Regions from separate parts of the Ochrobactrum sp. PL_is483 genome, predicted to be linked through region 3. Evidence: predicted binding sites of a transcription regulator. Region 3 holds the regulator's gene; each other region holds the start of a gene.
What was found. Region 3 encodes PhoB, which activates phosphate uptake and scavenging genes when phosphate is short. Its sites were predicted from a motif close to TGTCATNNANCTGTCAT; they were not measured.
Positions count from the first base shown of each region.

Region 1: AC0TNJ_RS03225 (DUF1045 domain-containing protein) is a predicted target of PhoB. The motif match lies at 1,714-1,730, and genes of this name have one in related genera.
Region 2: AC0TNJ_RS08340 (inorganic diphosphatase) is a predicted target of PhoB. The motif match lies at 1,312-1,328, and genes of this name have one in related genera.

Region 1 covers NZ_JBVPGS010000022.1:110,303-113,580, forward strand. Annotated here, with positions in the region: gene AC0TNJ_RS03215 (aldose epimerase family protein) at 1-647, shown strand, start outside; gene AC0TNJ_RS03220 (sugar kinase) at 712-1,629, opposite strand; gene AC0TNJ_RS03225 (DUF1045 domain-containing protein) at 1,855-2,586, shown strand; gene AC0TNJ_RS03230 (alpha-D-ribose 1-methylphosphonate 5-triphosphate diphosphatase) at 2,590-3,278, shown strand, end outside.
Region 2 covers NZ_JBVPGS010000031.1:174,820-178,097, forward strand. Annotated here, with positions in the region: gene AC0TNJ_RS08335 (transcriptional regulator) at 1-495, shown strand, start outside; gene AC0TNJ_RS08340 (inorganic diphosphatase) at 657-1,259, opposite strand; gene rpoH (RNA polymerase sigma factor RpoH) at 1,499-2,410, opposite strand; gene AC0TNJ_RS08350 (RluA family pseudouridine synthase) at 2,722-3,278, opposite strand, start outside.
Region 3 covers NZ_JBVPGS010000037.1:18,870-22,147, reverse strand. Annotated here, with positions in the region: gene AC0TNJ_RS13830 (cell wall hydrolase) at 7-954, opposite strand; gene phoB (phosphate regulon transcriptional regulator PhoB) at 1,598-2,284, opposite strand; gene phoU (phosphate signaling complex protein PhoU) at 2,401-3,123, opposite strand; gene pstB (phosphate ABC transporter ATP-binding protein PstB) at 3,185-3,278, opposite strand, start outside.

The DNA.
Region 1 (3,278 bases), on a different contig from region 3:
CGGTGGCCACGGATGGCGAAATGGGCTTTCCCGGCAATCTGAATGTAAGCTGCACCTACATGCTCAATGAGGAGGGAGCGCTGATCGTGCGGCTGGAGGCTGTGACCGACAAGCCGACTGTCTGCAACCTGCTGCATCACAGCTACTTCAATCTCGATGACGGCGGCGAGGGCGATATTCTTGATCACCAGCTTAAAATCGAGGCAGATGCCTATATGCCGGTCGACGAGGCTCTCATTCCGGACGGACGCGTTCTGCCGGTCAAAGGGACGCCATATGATTTCAGGGAGTTTCGCCCGATTCGCTTCGAGGAGAACGGCCATCAGGTCCAATATGACAGCAATTTCTGCCTCGCGGCGGCGCGGGGGCCATTGCGTCCATGTGCGTCGGTGAAGGGCGCGCGTTCCGGCATTCGCCTCGATATTTCAACGACAGAGCCGGGCGTTCAGTTCTATGCGGGCAATACGATGGCCAATGATTGCATAGGCCTCACGGGCAAACCCTACGGAAAACATGCAGGATTCTGCCTGGAGCCGCAGATATGGCCCGGATCGCTGGAATATCCGTATTTCCCGCAGGCAATATTGCGTCCGGGCGAGATTTACGCCCAGACCAGCCATTTCAGCTTCTCACGCGACACGCTTTAAGTTTTTGTTTTCACGCATGTCTTTATCCCCAAGCCGGGTCCCACTTTGGGGAGACATGCTTTGATCAATCAGCAAAGGCGGCGCGTGCGGTTTCCATTGGAGCAAGCGCGCCGCGTATCTCGACCACGCGGGCTGCAACCAGATGCGCCTTGCGGGCTGCTTCCACGGGAGAAAGCCCGTTCAGGCGCGCAGCGAGATAGGCGCCGTTGAAACTGTCGCCTGCGCCCGTCGTGTCGACAGCTTGCGCAACGACGGATGGCACCAGCACTCTTTCACCGTCGGCGACAAGCAGGGCCGGTTCGGTGCCATCCTTGACGACGATTTCCTTTACGCCAAGCGCGGCAAGGCGGTCAGCGCAGGCGCTGGCATCCTTGTCGCCAAACAGCGCCTGTTCGTCCGGGAAGGTGGGCAGGGCAATATCGGCGATGCGCATTGCTTCGCTGATGATATCCTGTGCGGCCTTGCGGTCCGGCCATAGCTGGTGCCGGAAATTCGGGTCGAAGGCAATGCGCGAACCGGCGGCGCGGCATTGGCGCAGGACATCGAAAAACGTGTCGCGATGCTCGGGCAGGATGATGGCGACCGAAATACCGGAAAAATAGATGATGTCGCGGCGGGTCAGGCTCTTTTCCAGCGCTTCGCGGTCACTGGCCAGACGCCTTGCGGCGGCGTCGCTGCGCCAATAGGTGAAGGAGCGCTCGGCACCGTTGAGCGTGATGGCGTAAAGGCCGGGATGCAGCCCATCGATGATCGGGCTATGGGCTATACCGATACCGTTGGAGGTCAGGAACACACGTTGTTTCTGGGAAAAATTGTCCTGGCCGAACGCGGTTACATATTCGACGGGATAGGATTTTTCCATCAGCGCCCGCATGTACCACGCAGTGTTGAGCGTATCGCCCGCAAACCCCATGCGCCACTGGTCGCCTTCGTTGCCCGAAAGCTCGATCATGCATTCGCCGATAGATGCAAATCCGCCCATGTCAGTCTCCTCGCTTGAAACGGGGCTAACGCCTATACTAATTTTCGCCCATGTAAAATTGGTTTGTCGGCATTTCGTCAGCAGTGTCATGTGACCTTTATCGACTTGCCACATTCATTGTGTAAGCATCCGCCGACCGCATCGCCCTTAGAATCGGGAAATGCTCTCGTTGATGTTTTGGAGTTCCGCTGACGCCGTGTCGCGAACCTCGCCTAAGGATTTGACATGCGTTATGCGATTTATTTCACGCCGCCATCCAATGATGCGCTTTTGAAGGTTGCCGCGAACTGGCTCGGGCGCAATGCGTTCAGCGGCGAGCCGGTCAAGATGCCTGCGATTCGCTCGCTTGCGACCGATGAAATCGTCCGGCTGACCGAAGAGCCGCGCCGCTACGGTTTTCATGCGACGATGAAGGCTCCGTTTCGTCTGGATGAGCAACACACCGAAAACGACCTGCTTTCGGCCTTGATGCATTTCGCATCGTCGGCGTCACCCGTCATCATTCCGCGTCTCAAGCTTCACGCAATCGGGCCGTTCTTCGCGCTTGTGCCGGAAGAGCCGGTGGCCGAATTGAACCAGCTCGCCAATGATGTCGTCGTCGCCTTCGACCGGTTTCGCGCCCCGCTCAACGAGGCGGAAATTGCGAAGCGACGGCCGGAGCGCCTCAGCGAGGCACAGCGGCACAATATCGAGCGCTGGGGCTATCCTTATGTTTTTGAGGAGTTCCGCTTTCATATGACGCTGACCGGCCCGGTGGAAGAGAAGGACCGCGCCCGCGTGGAGCGAACGCTGGACGATTTCTTCACGCCGCTGCTGGGCGATGCCGTGGAGGTTGCGAACCTCGCTTTGCTCGTGGAACCTGAGAAAGGTGCTCCTTTCGAGATACATTCGCTGCATCCTCTGACCGGCGGCAAGGTTACATCGGCTCGGACCTCACGAGCGGTTGGGAGGCCGTAACCGATGGGAAATGAAACGGTTTTGCGCAACGCCCGCATCGTGCTTGCCGACGATGTTGTCCTCGGTTCCCTGAAGCTCGTGGATGGCAAGATTGCCGATATCTCTACCGGCGCATCAAGCATCGGCGAGGATATGGAAGGCGATTTCCTGACGCCCGGACTGGTAGAGCTGCACACGGATCATCTCGAAGGGCACTATGCTCCGCGTCCAAAAGTGCGCTGGAACCCGATTGCCGCCGTGCAGGCGCATGACGCCCAGATTGCCGCCTCCGGGATCACCACCGTTTTCGATGCATTGCGCATCGGCTTCGATGACGATGCCGAGACAGGTATCGACGATATGCGCAAGCTTTCTTCGGCGATTGCCGAGGGCCGCGCGGCTGGCCGCTTGCGCGCCGACCATTTCCTGCATTTGCGTTGCGAGGTTTCGGCACCCGACTGCCTTCCGGCCTTTGAAAAATTCGGCGCTCAGCCGCTGGTCAGGCTGGTATCCCTGATGGACCATGCGCCGGGACAGCGTCAGTTTACGGATATCGAGACCTACAAGACCTATTTCATCCGCAAGCTGAAATTCTCGGAAGAAGAGTTCAGGCTCTATTGCGAGCGGCGTATCGGGCAATCGCAGCAATATTCAGCGCCAACGCGCAAGGCGATTGCTGACCTCTGCCACCAGCGCGGCGTTATTCTGGCAAG
Region 2 (3,278 bases), on a different contig from region 3:
GCGGGGTCGGATTCGGTCGAGCGCGGCAATGTGGTCTGGTCGACGATCGAGGAAAGCCCGGAAGACGGCCAGCCTGCCCAGCCCGCCGTGCGCGCCACGGTCACGATGCCGACCAGCAAGGTCGAGCTGAAGATGACGATCCGCAAGAATACGGACCAGTCCATCCCGGCGAGCCATCTGATCGAAATGGTCTTCACTGTGCCGGAAGGCTTCCCCGGCGGCGTGGTGGATAATGTGCAGCGCGTCACCTTCAAGGATACGGAACAGGCGGCGGGCAATCCGCTGGTCGCCGTGCCATCGAAGATCGGCGACAACTTCTTCATCGTATGGCTGAACGACGCCCGCACCGCGCAGGACACCAATCTTTCGCTGATGCGCCGTTTGCAGTGGATCGATATTCCGATTTCCTACCGCAATGGCCGTCGCGCGCTTATCAGTCTGGAAAAAGGCGTGCCGGGCGAGAAGGTATTCAACGAGGTTCTGGGTACGAATTAGAGCGCGTTTCGATCTGATTGGATCAGATCGGCGCTCTAACTATTTATTTTACCGCGCATTTTTTCCGAAAACCGTTTCACACTTTTCGGAATGCGCTCTAACCCGCCACGAAACGAAAAAGGCCGCTTCGAGCGGCCTTTTTGTTGGCGAGCAGTCGGGGATTACTTCTTTTCAGCGAAGGCCTTGATAGCCTTGGCGACTTCGTTCTGCGCGGCTTGCGCACTGTCGAAGCCAGCCAGCTCAACGACCTTGCGGCCTTCCGGCAACTGCTTGTAGACGCGGAAGAAGGCTTCCAGACGCTGCTGTTCGATCTTCGACAGGTCGGTGATTTCCTTGATGTTGTCATAGGTCGGATCGATGTCCGTGGTCGGCACGGCGACGATCTTGTCGTCCTGGTCGCCGCCATCGATCATCTTGAGCACGCCGATGGGGCGAACCTTGATGATCGCGCCCGGAACAATCGGCTCGCGCGTATAGATGATTGCGTCGAGCGGATCGCCGTCACCGGCAAGCGTGCTGGTGATCGAGCCGTAATTGGCCGGATAGATCACCGGCATGGACTGATAGCGGTCGACGACGATGTGACCGGTCTTGTCGTCGATTTCATATTTGGTGAAGCTGCCCTGCGGGATTTCGATGGCCGTGAAGAACTCCTTCCCGTCCTGTTCCTTCTGCGGATAATCGAGGAAGGAGACATAGTCGGAAGCAGATGCGGCAGTGGCGGCGGTGAGCGCGAGAGCTGCGGCGAGCAGGAGCTTTTTCATGGAATGACCTTGAAGCTTGGGTGAAACACGCCCTCGTCCCTAAAGCCAATCCATTACAGTTGTTTGACGGTTTTATATCGGTTGCATGACGGTTTCGGCGAGGAGGCGCCCCGCGATACTCTGCCGGGCTGATGCCGACCTTCCTGCAAAACCGGTTTCCATTTTTGCTGCCCCAAACAATACTGCCGCAAAATGGCGTTCCCATCTTGCGGCAGTAAAAGGGTCAATAGTGCAACTGTTTAAGCGTGCGCTTCCTCGACTTGATTCAGCGCCTTCTGCTGCTTGAGAGCGGCGGCCTTGACCGCCGCCTGCACCTTTTCAAACGCACGCACTTCGATCTGGCGCACACGCTCGCGGCTGATGTCGAATTCGCTGGAAAGATCTTCCAGCGTCATCGGGTCATCCGAAAGGCGGCGGGCCTGAAAAATGCGGCGTTCGCGGTCGTTCAGCGTATCCATCGCCTGTTCCAGCATGGAGCGGCGGTTTTCCAGTTCGTCCTGCTCGATCAGGATCTGCTCCTGGCTGCTGCTGTCATCGACCAGCCAGTCCTGCCATTCGCCGGATTCACCTTCGGAAGCGCGCAGCGGCGCATTCAGCGAAGCGTCACCGGACAGACGGCGGTTCATGGAAACCACTTCGTCCTCGCTGACATTGAGCTTGGTCGCGATCTGCTTGACCTGATCGGGGTTGAGATCGCCGTCGTCGAGCGCCTGAATCTTGCTCTTCATCTTGCGCAGATTGAAGAACAGGCGCTTCTGATTGGCGGTCGTCCCCATCTTCACAAGGCTCCACGAGCGCAGGATATATTCCTGGATCGAAGCCTTGATCCACCACATGGCATAGGTGGCAAGACGGAAACCGCGTTCAGGCTCGAAACGCTTGACGGCCTGCATGAGGCCGACATTGCCTTCCGAAATGACTTCACCGATCGGCAGGCCATAGCCGCGATAACCCATGGCGATCTTGGCCACGAGACGCAGATGGCTCGTCACCAGCTTGTGGGCGGCCTTGGGGTCGGTATGTTCGTGATAGCGCTTGGCCAGCATATATTCTTCCTGCGGCTCAAGCATGGGAAAACGGCGGATTTCTTCCAGATAACGGGTAAGGCCACCGTCACCTGACGTGATGCTTGGGAGATTCATCTGGGCCATAGAGCACCCTCCTTTATGATTTCAGGTTCCCGTTTGGCGAACCTGTCGCGGGGGCTGCCTCCTGCACTTCCCTCTCGCGAGCCTCCATATATAGGCATGATTTTGGCGAAAACACGATCCTTTAACTCATGAAACAAACTGTCACTACAATGTGAACGCAGCTCCCGGTCAAAGGTTTCGTGAAATCGTCGGAAATGAATTGCGTGTTGTGAGAGAGCGGCTTTCACCGCGACCGCGCCCCCGGTCCTGATACTGAAAAGCCGAGATTAATCAGCAATCCATTCTTTCGCCAACCATGATAGTTGCCAGTATTATATAGAATGCTTGCGGAAATTTTCCAGAAGGTGCTCCATATCTTCCGGCACCGGCGCTTCAAAACGCATCAGTTCCCCGGTGGACGGATGAGTGAAGGCAAGCAGCCATGCATGCAGTGCCTGCCGGTGGAAACCGCGCACGGCCTCTTTCAAGGGGTCCGGCAGCTTGTTGGCCTTGGTCTTGTAGGCGCTGCCATAGTCCATGTCGCCCACAAGCGGATGGCCGATATGGGCCATGTGCACGCGGATTTGGTGTGTCCGGCCTGTCTCTAGGCGGCATTCGACGAGCGAGGCGAGCGCGGTCGCATCTTCGCGGGGCCCGAATTTTTCGACCGTGGCATAATGGGTGACGGCGTGGCGGGCATCTTCCCGCTCTTCATTGACAACGGCCTGCTTGGTGCGGTCGCGATGCGAGCGCCCCAGATGCGCGTCGATATAGCCCTGCGGGCGTTCGGTCATGCCCCAGACGAGCGCGAGATAGGCGCGCTCCAGATCGCCGGTGCGGCCATGGTCGGCAAACTGTTCGCTCAGATGCCGGTGCGAAAGATCGTTCT
Region 3 (3,278 bases):
AGCTTTTTATAGCGGCGCTTCCGGCCTGTCCTGAGACAGAAGAAGCGCGCCGATGGCGTCGGCCTGCTTCTGGCTTGCCGGACCATAGCCGAGCGACGTCGGCTGCGGAGCGGTCGTATCGAATTGCGGCTGATAGGAGGCCATTTGCATGTGGTTCTCCTGCTGAGTTGCAGGGACACCGCGATGACGCGCCAGGCGATTACCGCGGGCCTGCGGACCGGCGCCGCCGTTCTGTTCCGCGCTTTGAGCCTGAGAAGCCTCCGCGAGCGCCACCTGAACTGTCGGTGCTGCGCCCGGAACCGGACCCGTCTGCGGCAGGGTCACGTCATAGGATGGATCTTGAGGAACGGAAGGCGATTGCGGCGAATAGGCGAGCGCAAGATTGTATGGTTCCTGCGGAACCGGATTCTGGAGCGAGCCGTCGCGATTGCGCTTCTCATAGAAGGAATTGCCGCCAGCGACGAGCACATAGTGCATGTTGTTATAGGGGAACTTCAGGCCCGCCGTATGGAAGAACATGGCGTTCTTGAGCTTCGGATGGCGCTGCCCCTTCAGGACTGCATCGGCAGTTGCCTGAACATCAGGTAACGCCTTGGAATTCATCTTGCGGGTGAGAACACCGGGCGCGAACTGGTTCTTCTGACCGACCACACCGCAAATCGTATCAGGATAACGGCCCGATGCGAGACGATTCATGACGACCGTGCCGACAGCCAGAAGCCCGTCGGGACTCGAACGGTTGGATTCGAAGAACATCGCGCGTTCAAGACATTCCTTGTCACGCGCGGTGTAGGTGTAGGTCTTCACGCCATTGACCGATTTGACGTGGCTTGCCGCCGTCTTTTCCGAATTGGCTTTTCCCGAAGTCCCGGTCGTCGTGCAACCGGTCACCACGAAAGGCGCAACCACCAGCCCGATAAGAACGGGCAATTTCCACTTCGCGGCGCGCGTCAATGGCTCAGTCTCATGTTAGGACCCTTAACTGATCCAGTCATACGTTCAGGCAGACACATCTGAAACGATGCGCGCGAACGTCTGACTGCGGTGCAAGTCAAAGAGGACGAAGATCAAAATCGCTCATCCTACTGTCGCTCAATCGAATTCAAGGTTTTGGAATTTTTAGGCCAAAAAAAGGCGAAGCGTCAAATCCCAACGATGCAGGAAGCAGCCAGACAGCCTAAAATGAATTCCGAATCGAGAGTGCGAATATGCCTACAAGCCATTTAAATATATTAATAATTTATTAACGAGAGTTACGAATTCAGATAAGGCATTGATTTAAAGCGATTCAAATTCTCGCAATACACGCCATATCGCTGCCTTAATTCGTGTTTGCTTGGATAGTTTTCCCGACCACATTCATGCTGCTTCAAATGATCTGCAAAAATTCAGTTTTCCATGGGTTCCGCTGGTTGCCGTCAACTTTGGAAACATAGTTGTAACATCGTGTGAAAACGCCTAATTGGCGCGAGTTTTGACCCGGCAGAGGCGAATCGGGTCAGCATTGCCCAGGGCCTATCACCCGTGAAACGGCCCGCCACGATGAACATGACGGGCCGATCAAGAGCTGTACTTGAGAGTTTCGAAACGGTGTCGATCAACCGAAAGAATAACCGGCGCCGCGAACGGTCCGGATCGGATCAAGCGCACGACCGACATTGATTGCCTTGCGAAGCCGCCCGACATGGACGTCCACGGTGCGATCATCCACATAGATATCGGGACCCCAAACGCCATCCAGAAGCTGGCTGCGCGAGAAGACACGGCCGGGCGACATCATGAAATATTCGAGCAACCGGAATTCCGTCGGTCCAAGACGAACTTCCTTTTCCTTGCGGTAGACCCGATGCTGCTGGCGGTCCAGAACAAGATCGCCCACTTTCAGCACATGAGACAGGATGCTCGGATTGGAGCGGCGCAGCATTGCCTTGACGCGTGCCAGAAGCTCCGGCGTTGAAAACGGCTTTACGACATAATCGTCGGCGCCGACGCTTAAACCTCGGACGCGTTCGCTCTCCTCGCCACGCGCCGTCAGCATGATGATCGGCAGGCGCTCGGTTTCCGGCCACTGGCGCAGGCGACGGCAAAGCTCAATGCCCGATACGCCCGGCAGCATCCAGTCCAGAATAAGCAGATCCGGCACATTCTCGCGCAAGGCGATTTCGGCCTCGTCGCCGCGCAGCATCGTATCGACCTGATAGCCCTCTGCCTCAAGATTGTAGCGAAGCAGAACGCTCAGCGCCTCTTCGTCTTCCACCACAGCGATTTTGGGTGCCTGTGACATCCAGTATTTCCCTATCCAAATTCGGCGGACGGTGGATACAATCCCCCAATCGACCGCGTGCCGCCGCGCTATTCACACATTCTCAACCGCCGGACCAAAGTCCGGCCGGTTGCAGTTCAGGGTTTACGCGCCTCATCCACGACAATACCGTGGCTCAGGTCTTCCTTGGGTCGCTCAGCCGGCATTTGCAGGCCAGTCACGATGTAATAAACAGTCTCCGCGATATTGGTCGCGTGATCGCCGATGCGCTCGATATTCTTCGCGCAGAACAGAAGATGCGTGCAGGCGGAAATATTGCGCGGATCTTCCATCATGTAAGTCAAGAGTTCGCGGAACAGAGACGTGTACATGGCGTCAATTTCGTCGTCGCGGTCGCGAACGACATTGATCTGCTGCACCGAACGCGACGCATAGGCGTCGAGAACGTCCTTCAGCTGCGTCAGCGCCAGTTCGGCCAGCGTTTCCAGACCGCGATAAAGCTTTACCGGCTGGCGTGATTCCGAAACGGCGGCAACACGCTTGGCAATGTTCTTGCCCAGGTCGCCGACGCGCTCCAGATCGGCGGAGATGCGGATCGAGCCGATGATCTCGCGCAGGTCCACGGCCATGGGCTGGCGCTTGGCGATAATCATGACGGCCTTGTCGTCGATCTCGCGCTCGCTGGCGTCGAGGATAAGATCGTCAGAGATGACACGCTGCGCGAGCGCATTGTCCGCATTGACGATTGCGGCGACGGACTGCTCGACCATACGTTCCGCATGTCCGCCCATCTCGGCGATCTTATGGGAGAGAAACTTCAATTCCTCGTCGTAGGAGCGAACGGTATGCTGAGACGGCATAGTAGACCTCGTAATAAAAATTGCGGGGAAGCCGCACTGTCTGTTGAAACGCAGTTCCGGATCAGCCGAAGCGTCCGGTGATGTAGTCCTGCGTGCGCTTTTCGGTCGGCGCGGTGAACATGGTTTCCGTGTCGCCCACTTCGACCAGATTGCCA